3 regions of the Exiguobacterium sp. K1 genome follow, and region 3 is predicted to be linked to each of the others. Evidence: riboswitches for the same ligand, from Rfam matches in the RefSeq annotation. Region 3 holds a riboswitch; each other region holds the start of a gene.
The links. A riboswitch is a leader RNA that binds a small molecule or an ion and turns the genes downstream of it on or off. The one in region 3 is predicted to bind S-adenosylmethionine.

Region 1: another riboswitch for S-adenosylmethionine. It lies ahead of N7U64_RS10920 (Na+/H+ antiporter NhaC family protein); the one in region 3 lies ahead of msrA (peptide-methionine (S)-S-oxide reductase MsrA).
Region 2: another riboswitch for S-adenosylmethionine. It lies ahead of N7U64_RS05420 (methionine ABC transporter ATP-binding protein); the one in region 3 lies ahead of msrA (peptide-methionine (S)-S-oxide reductase MsrA).

Annotation. Positions count from the first base shown of each region.
Region 1 covers NZ_JAOTIT010000004.1:239,470-242,727, forward strand. Annotated here, with positions in the region: gene N7U64_RS10915 (hypothetical protein) at 95-295, shown strand; gene N7U64_RS10920 (Na+/H+ antiporter NhaC family protein) at 334-1,641, opposite strand; SAM riboswitch class I at 1,720-1,823, opposite strand; gene N7U64_RS10925 (metal ABC transporter solute-binding protein, Zn/Mn family) at 1,892-2,845, opposite strand; gene N7U64_RS10930 (alpha/beta hydrolase) at 3,023-3,258, shown strand, end outside.
Region 2 covers NZ_JAOTIT010000002.1:14,876-18,133, forward strand. Annotated here, with positions in the region: gene N7U64_RS05410 (MetQ/NlpA family ABC transporter substrate-binding protein) at 1-290, opposite strand, end outside; gene N7U64_RS05415 (methionine ABC transporter permease) at 325-990, opposite strand; gene N7U64_RS05420 (methionine ABC transporter ATP-binding protein) at 987-2,009, opposite strand; SAM riboswitch class I at 2,090-2,195, opposite strand; gene N7U64_RS05425 (bifunctional cystathionine gamma-lyase/homocysteine desulfhydrase) at 2,255-3,258, opposite strand, start outside.
Region 3 covers NZ_JAOTIT010000008.1:40,400-43,657, reverse strand. Annotated here, with positions in the region: gene N7U64_RS14235 (nitronate monooxygenase) at 1-38, shown strand, start outside; gene N7U64_RS14230 (DMT family transporter) at 160-588, shown strand; gene N7U64_RS14225 (DMT family transporter) at 612-1,091, shown strand; gene msrA (peptide-methionine (S)-S-oxide reductase MsrA) at 1,182-1,712, opposite strand; SAM riboswitch class I at 1,817-1,920, opposite strand; gene N7U64_RS14215 (amidohydrolase) at 1,992-3,164, opposite strand; gene N7U64_RS14210 (putative quinol monooxygenase) at 3,242-3,258, shown strand, end outside.

The DNA of each region.
Region 1 (3,258 bases), on a different contig from region 3:
GCAAGAACGTCTGTTTCAACGCTCAAGGGAGGAAAAAGACGGTTAGAAAGCGAAATGAGGAGGGTAAATCTATAGAGGAAACGAGGTGTATTTTATGAAACGATCTGTTAAAAACGTACCCAAAGGTGTGTGGGCCGGCCTTGCAGCCTTGTTAGGGACACAAGCGGTATGCTTGTTCCTCGGCGCACGGAAGACGGGGCGGAATCCATGGGTCTGGGGAGGCGCAGGACTGATTCAGTTCCCGCTTCCAGCGATTGCGTACTTCATTCTCAACCGCCAAGACCGGAAAAAATAAGACAAACAGACCCGTCGCTGTTGCGACGGGTCTGTTTGTTATGAAACATTTTTTTGACGTGCGTCCGATGTTTTCCGACGCGGGAAGCCGAAAAGAATCGCGAGAGATCCGCATACGAAAAGCAGGAACGGATAAAACAGATAAGGAATCAGTTCCGGGGAAGCCGTTTTCGTTAATTCCGCTGCAATCAGCAACTGGGCGCCGTACGGGATGATTCCTTGGATACCGCAAGAGAAGATATCAAGGATACTGGCTGACTTTTTCCGGTCAATGTCATACGTATCCGCGATTTCTGCTGCCAGTGGACCGGCGACAAGAATCGAAATCGTATTGTTTGCTGTTGCGAGATTCGTCGCACTGACGAGTGCAGCCATACTGAATTCCGCACCGCGGCGTTGCGAGATTTTCCGCGTCAGCGTTTCTTTCAGATACGCGATCCCGCCGTTAAAGGTGATCAGACTGACGAGGCCACCCATCAGTAATGTCAAAATCGAGATTTCCGCCATTCCCATCAAGCCGTCAGACATCGACAGGACAAAACCGCTTAAGCCGAAACTGCCGTCAAGCATCCCGATAATTCCTGTCAGCAATGTACCGCCGACGAGGACGAGGATCACGTTGACGCCAAACAAGGCGAGTACGATGACGGACAGATACGGAATCAGTTTATAAAATTCAAACGCTTTTGCTTCGACAACATTTCCTGTACCTGAGACAAAGGCCAGGATGATGATGGTCAGAATAGCTGCCGGTAAAACGATCAGGAAGTTGGTTCTGAATTTGTCGCGCATGTTGGTTTTCTGTGTCCGGACGGCTGCAATCGTCGTATCGGAAATGAACGACAAGTTGTCGCCGAACATTGCGCCACCAACGACGGCGGCTGCCGCAACCGCGACATTGACACCGGTTGCTTCATGGATTCCAAGAGCGATCGGAGCGAGTGCCGCAATCGTACCGGTGGAAGTTCCCATCGCCATCGAGATGAAGGCGGCAATGATGAATAGTCCGCTCATCAGAAGGGACGGGGGTAAAAATGTTAATGATGCATTGACGGTCGCTTCGATTGCGCCGATTGCATCGGCCGTTCCGGAAAAGGCACCGGCAAGCAAGAAGATAAAGACCATAATCATGATGTCCGGATTTCCTGCACCTGCTGCAATCCGTTCCACTGTCTGATTGATGCCGCCCTTTGTTGTGACCGCCGCAAAAATCAAGGCAATCAAAGCCGCAATCAGAATCGGAAACTTGTAAAAGTCATCGTAAAAAATACCGGCACCGATAAAAAGAACTAAAAAGACAAGTAACGGTAGAAGTGCCCATTTATTCGGTGTAATCGTTTCGTTCATCAAACCACTCCTTTTCTACAAGTACAAAAAAAGACTCCTTCGCAAGAAAGAAGGAGGTCTTTACTGAAAAAGACGCTCTTCTTATCTCTCAAGCCGCAGCTTGCTGGATTTGGCACAGTACGATTTAATCGTCCGCTGCCGAAACATCATCGGGCCAGTCCCTCCGTCTCTCACGATAAAAAGAAGTCATTTAATTGTCTGAAATACGTTTTCTACCGTAACGTATCTTTTACTGCATGTCAACACTACTTCACTGAAGTGCTTGTTTGAGAGTCGCGACATTTTCATTCATCAAATCAAAATAGGAAGCATTTTGCTGTGCTTTCGTGACGGATTCGAGATTGTGGATCGTAATCGCTTCCGCTCCGATTTCCTGTTGAATGACGCGTGCGACTTTCGGTGAGACCGTCTCTTCGAAAGCGATATACTTCAAGTCGTGAAGTTTGGCTTCCTTGACGATTGCTGCCAGTTGCTTTTGCGAAGGCTCGTCCGACGGAGAGATGCCGGCAATCGGCAATTGTGAGAAGCCGTAGCGTTCCGCTAAATACCCGTAAGCGGCATGTGTCACGAGCAGTTCTTTTTTGGATCCGTCAGCAACAGCCTGTTGCAAGTTTTGATCAAGCTTATCGGCCTCGCCATTAAAAGCGGTGAGATTTTTCTCAAACGTTGCTTTTTTAGCAGGTACTTCTTTAGCGAGTGCCGTCGTAATGGATTGAGCCATCACTTTGGCATTGTTCGGATCGAGCCAGACATGCGGATCAAATTTGCCGTGATCATGCTCTTCTGCCGCATGGTCATCGGTATGTCCTTCATGCTCATGAAGCGTGGCATTCGCTTCGAGCAGGTCGATGCCTTTGCTCGTCTCGACGAAACGAACATCATTGCCTTTGAGACTGGCTTTGATTTTTTTTGAGTACGGCTCAAGTGTCGTACCCGTTAAAAGGAACAGATCACCTTGTGCGATTTCAGTCAGTTGTTTAGACGTCGGTTCGTACGAATGCGGATCGGCCCCCGAAGGTACGATCATCTGGACGTCGATGTCCGTGCCGCCAATTTCCCTGGCGATTGCTGCAGTGGCGAACGTTGATGTATAGACACGGAGATTTTGGTCGGCCGCATCCTGAGTGGATTCGGAAGAACCGCAGGCAGCAAGAAAAGCAGCTCCTGCAAAGGCGACCGTGAAAGCTGAAAGTAATTTTTTCATATGAATAAACCCTCCAAAAAAATATTAAAACGTAATTATTCCGATTTGAACCTTTTCACTATAACGAATCCGAAACCAAGCGTCAAGTACCAGTCAGGGAAGACGTTCGACTTCTAAATAAATCGGGTAAAAGACTAATAAGATTAGAAATCGAGAGGGAATTTCGGAGGTGATGAGGTGAAACGGGAAACCGCTTGGCTGATGGGAGGGGCAGCGATTTTAACGACGGCTGCGGCCGGAGCAAGCATCTGGAACAACTACGGTGCGTTATTACGATGGACAGAACCGGCTCTTCCGCTGTCAGAAGTCCAACTCGCGCCGCGAACGGTTGTGTATAAAACCGTTCACACCCAAGAATTGAAGCTGGATTTATACTATCCTCCAGGGGACGGTCCTTTCCCGGTCGCGATTTA
Region 2 (3,258 bases), on a different contig from region 3:
TGCTCCAGGTACGGCACGTGTTGGAAATAGTTCGCATCGATTTCTTTTTCAGCAAGTGCTTTGTTCGGCAGGACGTAATCCTGGAACTTTTTGATTTCGAGTTTATAGCCTTTTGCTTCATATTCTTTTTGGACGTGCTCGAGAATTTCAGCATGGGGAACGTTTGACGCTCCGATGACGAGTGTTTTTGAATCGCTGCTGCCTGATGAAGATTCTTCTCCACATGCTGCAAGACTGACTGCTAAGACCGATACGGCTGCTGTGCCTACGAATTTTTTCCAAAGTTTCATGAATGATTCCTCCCAAGGTTAAATAAAATAGGTGTTACCGTTTATCGATGGCTTTGACAAGCAGGTCACCGATAATTTGAATGATGAAGACGATGACAAGAATCAACAGTGTCGCGATGACCGTGATGTTATTTTGTGAACGCTGGAATCCTTCGATGAAGGCCATGTCCCCCAGTCCACCACCACCGGCTAACCCGGCCATTGCCGTGTAACCGACGAGTGCGACAAGCGTAACGGTGATTCCTGAGACGATTGCCGGCAAGGCTTCCGGAATCAGGACTTTATAGATGATTTGAAACTTCGTTGCTCCCATCGATTCAGCCGCCTCAATGACACCCTTATCGACTTCACGAAGTGCCAGTTCGACCATCCGACCGTAAAACGGTGCTGCACCGAGAATTAACGCAGGTAATGCAGCCGTTGGTCCTAAGAATGATCCGACGATGATTTTCGTGATCGGGATCAACAGAATCAATAGAATGATAAACGGGATCGAGCGGAAGATATTGACTAAAAAGCTGAGCACGGAATATAGTGTCCGGTTTTTAAACAACAATTCTTCGTTCGTCGCATATAACAACAGACCAATTGCCAATCCAAGGACAAACGTTGCGAGCCCTGCAACGGCCGTCATATAAACGGTGCTGCCGGTTGCTTCCCAGACCATATCCCAATCCACATCTGCAAAAAATGTACTCATCGGTGATCCACCTCCACTTCAACGTCACTCGCTTGAAGTTTGGCGATGACCGCTTGTGCTTCCTCTTCCGAACCGAGCAACTGAATGAACAGCGTTCCGAGTGCTCCGTCCTGCGTCTGTCCGACGTTTCCGCCGATGATATTGAATAATAAGTTCGAATCTTTCATGACTTCGGCAAGGATCGGACTTTCCGCCGTCGAACCGACAAACGTCAGCTGGACGATTTTCCCGGTCGGATAGCGCTCGCGTAATTTCGCAAACGTCAATTCGTTTTCAGACGGTGACGTCAATTGTTTGACGAACTCTTTTGTCATCGCCTGTTTCGGGTGACGGAATACTTCAGCAACCGGTCCCTGTTCGACGATTTTCCCGGCTTCCATGACGGCGACCCGGTGACAGATTTTTTGAATGACATGCATCTCGTGTGTGATCAAGACGATGGTCAGTTTTAATTTTTTGTTGATGTCGACCAACAACTCGAGGATCGAGTCGGTCGTTTTCGGATCCAGCGCACTTGTCGCTTCGTCACAGAGTAAGACGTCCGGATTGGATGCCAGTGCCCGGGCAATCCCGACCCGTTGTTTTTGTCCACCTGACAGTTGCGACGGATACGCGCCTTCACGTCCGTCGAGTCCGACGAGCTGAATCAGTTCGGCAACCCGTTCTTTACGACGGGCTTTCGGATAACCGCCGAGCTCAAGCGGGAACATGATGTTTTCTTCGACTGTCCGTGACCAAAGCAGATTAAAGTGTTGGAACACCATCGAGACGTTTTTACGGACGCCCCGTAATTCTTTTGGTTTGAGCGTCGTCATTTCGACACCATCGATTTGAATCGAGCCGCTCGTCGGTGCCTCAAGCATGTTCAGCAAACGAATCAGTGTTGATTTCCCTGCCCCTGAATAACCGATTATTCCAAAAATTTCACCGCGCTCGATTGACAAGTCGACATTGACGACGGCTTCAACCGATCCGCGCTTCGAGCGATAAATCTTTCCTACATCCTGTAAGCGAATCAATACGGTCCCTCCTAAACATAAAAAAAGTGCGCACGTTTTAGAGCAAACGCGCGCACTTTTTCAGTACACAAAACCATTTGCTCTCATCTTGCAGACAATCGTCTGCTGGAATTAGCACCACTTCGGAATAAATTCCGCGGTTGCCGGGTTTCATCGGGCCAGTCCCTCCACCACTCTCGATAAGAGTTATCGGTATTTAGTTATTTTTAATATAATCTGAATATTAGCAGGGGTTATTTTGCTTGTCAAACAGTTTTTTCTGAAACCGGTTGAAGCAGACTGAAAGCACGTGCCAAATCTTCTTTCAAGTCTTCCGCGTCCTCAAGACCGACCGAGATCCGAACGAGACCATCCGTAATTCCGAGTTCTGCGCGACGCTCTGCCGGAATCGACGCATGCGTCATCCGTGCCGGAACGGAAATCAAACTCTCGACCGCTCCAAGACTTTCAGCCAATGTGAAGAAATGTGTCGCTTCGACGAGTTTCTCCGCATTTTCTGCTGAACCGACATCAAAACTGATCATTCCGCCGAAACCGGTCGCCTGTTTCTGTTGTGTCGCGTGACCCGGATGTGATGCCAGTCCCGGATAGAAGATGTTTGAAACGACGTCCTGTTCCTGTAAGAACTGAACGAGATCGTGTGATGTTTCTTCGATTGCATCCATCCGGATACCAAGCGTCCGTAATCCACGGACGAGCAGGAAGCTGTCCTGCGGTCCAAGAATACCGCCGGTCGAGTTCTGGATGAAGTGAAGATCTTCTCCGAGCTCGTCGCTGTTGACGACGACAAGTCCGGCGACGACGTCCGAATGACCGCCGATGTATTTTGTCGCGCTGTGCAGCACGATATCTGCGCCGAGTGCGAGTGGTTGTTGCAAGTAAGGTGTCGCGAATGTGTTATCGACGACGAGTTTCAAGTTGTTGCGTTTCGCGATCTCAGCAACTGCTGCGATATCTGTCACTTTCAACAACGGGTTCGTCGGTGTTTCGACATACAGCATCTTCGTGTTGTCTTGCACCGCAGCTTCCGTCGCCGCGAGATCCGTCGTATCGACGAACGTCACTTGGATGTTGAACTTCGGTAAGACACGCTGCATCAAACGGAATGTCCCGCCGTAGACGTCATCGGTCATGACGATGTGGTCACCTGATTCGAGCAGGTTAAAGACAGCGTGAATCGCTGCCATCCCTGATCCGAAGGCAAAACCGCGTGCACCGCCTTCAAGATCGGCAATCAGACGTTCGATGC
Region 3 (3,258 bases):
TCGGACGGATTGAGCGGATGTACCGGACACTCGAGTAGCATATAAGTAAAAGAAGCCGACCGACGTGGTCCGCTTCTTTTTTTGCTGTTCAGGACATTTGTCCTTTCAAATGAGTGTAAAATACGTTCTACTCATAATTAGAGAAAAAGGAGGATGAAGATGCAAGGAATCGTTTTTGCTTTATTCAGCGGATTGTTCATCGCATTGCAAGGGATCTTTAATGCCCGGCTCGGTGACGCGGTAGGACCGTGGTTCTCCGTGACGATCGTCCATTTCGTCGGTCTGATCGGCTGTTTATTAATTTACGGATTTGTCCGGGACCGGAAAATCGGCGGTTTCCGCACCTTGCCGCTGATTTACGCAAGCGGCGGATTGCTTGGTGTCCTCGTCGTCGTGACGGAACTGACGTCGATTCAATTGCTCGGGATGACCTGGGCGATGTCGCTGTTGCTTGTCGCCCAGATTTTGTGTGCCTTTGTCATTGATTTGAACGGTTGGTTTGGAGTCATTAAAAAAAGCAGTAATACCGGACAGTGGGTCGGAGTCGGCTTGATGTTGACCGGCGTCTTGATTTTTTCATTTGCCTGAATGGAATAGGAGGAGGAATTAGAATGGGACTCGGAATGTTTTGTGCGATTGTCGCAGGAATGATGATCAGTTTACAGACCGTTTTAAATGCACGGATGAGTCATGCCTTCGGTGCCTGGGCGACGACGACGTTAGTCTTTTTTGTCGGATTGCTCGGATCGTTGCTCGCCTTGATCTTCTTTCGGGGTGGAACGCTTGCGGGGCTGGCCGAAGTCGAACCGCTGTATCTGTTTGGCGGTTTCGTTGGTGTCGGGGTTGTGTTTTGTGTCATGCGGGGAATTCAGTTGCTCGGACCGTCGATTGCGATTTCCGTCGTCCTGATTTCGCAACTCAGTTTTGCGCTCTGTGTCGACGTCTTTGGCTGGTTCGGTTTACCGAAAGTCGAGTTGTCGTTCGGTCAAATCATCGGTCTGGCCGTCATGCTCAGCGGCATCTTTGTCCTGAAACGGTATCAAGTCGCAGAGGATACAGAAGAAGTGGAAGATGTTAAAGTCATTTCCTGAAGAAAAAAAGATATAAAAAAAGAGATCATTTCTTTCACGCCACTTCTACTGGTAAAGTGCGTGAAAGGGTGATCTCTTTTTGAAGCTGAATCAGACAGTGACTTCTTCTTTCCAGGCGACATCGATAAAGGCATCGCGACCGGATGCTTTCCGGTCTTTTTTGTAGTGCGTCGGATTTTTTTTGTGGAAGTCCTGATGGTATTCTTCCGCCGGATAGAAGGCGTGTGCCGGTTCGATCCGGGTGACGATTGGTTGTTTAAAACGGTTTGTCGCCGCTAAGGCGTCACGCGAAGCAATTGCTGCAAGGCGTTGTTCTTCCGTATGATAAAAAATCGCCGGAGCATACTGTGTCCCGCGGTCCTGGAATTGTCCGCCGGCATCGGTCGGATCCGTTTGCGGCCAGTACAGTTCGAGTAACCGTTCGTATGAGAACAGCGCCGGGTCAAATGTAATTTCGACGACTTCGGAATGTCCGGTCGTTCCGGTTTTGACTTGCTCGTATGTCGGGTTGTCGACATGTCCTCCTGTATAGCCGGATACGATACTGTGAATCCCCGGCAGTTCCTCAAATGGTGTCACCATGCACCAGAAACATCCTCCTGCAAATGTTGCTTTTTCCATGTCATCTCTCCCTTTCCCTTGGCTGCTTGAGCCTTAATCCTGTCATGTCTGACAGTGAGAAAACGAAAACGACTCCTTTGCTTGGTTGCAAAAGGAGTCGCCGCTTTTTATCAACCAAAGCTTTCGCTTTGCTGGTCGTAGCACCTTGCTGTGCGCAGGTTGCTGGGACGTCATCGATCCAGATCTCTCGGTCCACTCTTGATAAGTGTTATATGAAGTTGATGTAAGTTCGTTATCATTGGGATGATAATACCATTCATAAAAGTGGAAAGTCAATCCTTATGTTTGCAGGGCACGAAGAACGGTCGCTCCTAACGTTTTCGCTCCAATTAGTAGAGCCCGCTCATCGATTTCATATTTCGGATGGTGTTGCGGATAAATCGTCCGCCCATCCGTTTTTGCAGAGCCCGTGAAGAAATAACTGCCCGGTACTTTTTCGAGGTAATAGGCAAAGTCATCCGCTGCCATCATCGGTTTCATCTCGCGAACCTGTGCTTCCGGTAAAAAACCGGCGGCTTCCTGGACGAGCTGTGTTTCATCCGGATGATTCCAAAGCGACGGATAACCGGTCGTGAAATCGATCGAATAATCAGCGCCGACTCCGGTGCAGGTCGTCCGGGCGACGAGGTCCACCTGTTGACGTAACTGGTGCCGGAGTTGTTCATTGAACGTCCGGATTTCTCCGACGATCCGGGCTTCACCGGTGACGATGTTCGGAGCCGTTCCGGCGTGGAACGAACCGATCGCAACGATAGCCGGCTCAAACGGATCAACCCGCCGGCTGACGAGATGCTGGAGATTGCAGACAAGCTGGGCACCGGCGACGAGCGCATCCTGTGTCCGGTGCGGGGCCTGGGCATGACCGCCTTGACCATGAACAACGATTTCAAATTCATCGATCGCACATAACGTATGACCGCTGTGATAGCCGATTGATCCGACCGGAAGATCATTTTCGAGGTGGGTGCCGAAGATGGCATCGACACCGTCGAGACAACCGTCCTCAATCATCTGGATGGCACCGCCGGGGAACACTTCTTCACCGTGTTGATGAATGAAGACGACAGTACCTGCCAGTTCATCCTGTATGGCATGAAAAGCAGCGGCCAGTCCGAGAACAATCGCCGTATGACCGTCGTGTCCGCAGGCATGCATGACACCGGGACGAATCGAACGGAACGATAACTCGGTTTCTTCCTGCAACGGTAACGCATCAAAATCGGCCCGGATGGCGATTGTTTTCCCGGGACGTGTTCCTGTCAGCGTCGCGACGATTCCGCTGCCGCCGACGTTTGCCCGGTACGGAATACCGAGTCCATCGTAAAAAGCAGCGATTTTAGCGGGCGTCCGGACTTCCTGAAACGATAATTCCGGATGGCGGTGAAAGTCGCGGCGTAAACGAATCATCTCTGATTCATACTCAGTTAAGTACGTGAATAAATTTTCTTGCATCGAAATCATCCTTTTCGGTATGTCTTGAGTAAAAACGGGTACAGATAGAGGTAATCAATCAGAGGAGGAATCAACATATGGGTGAAATCATCGT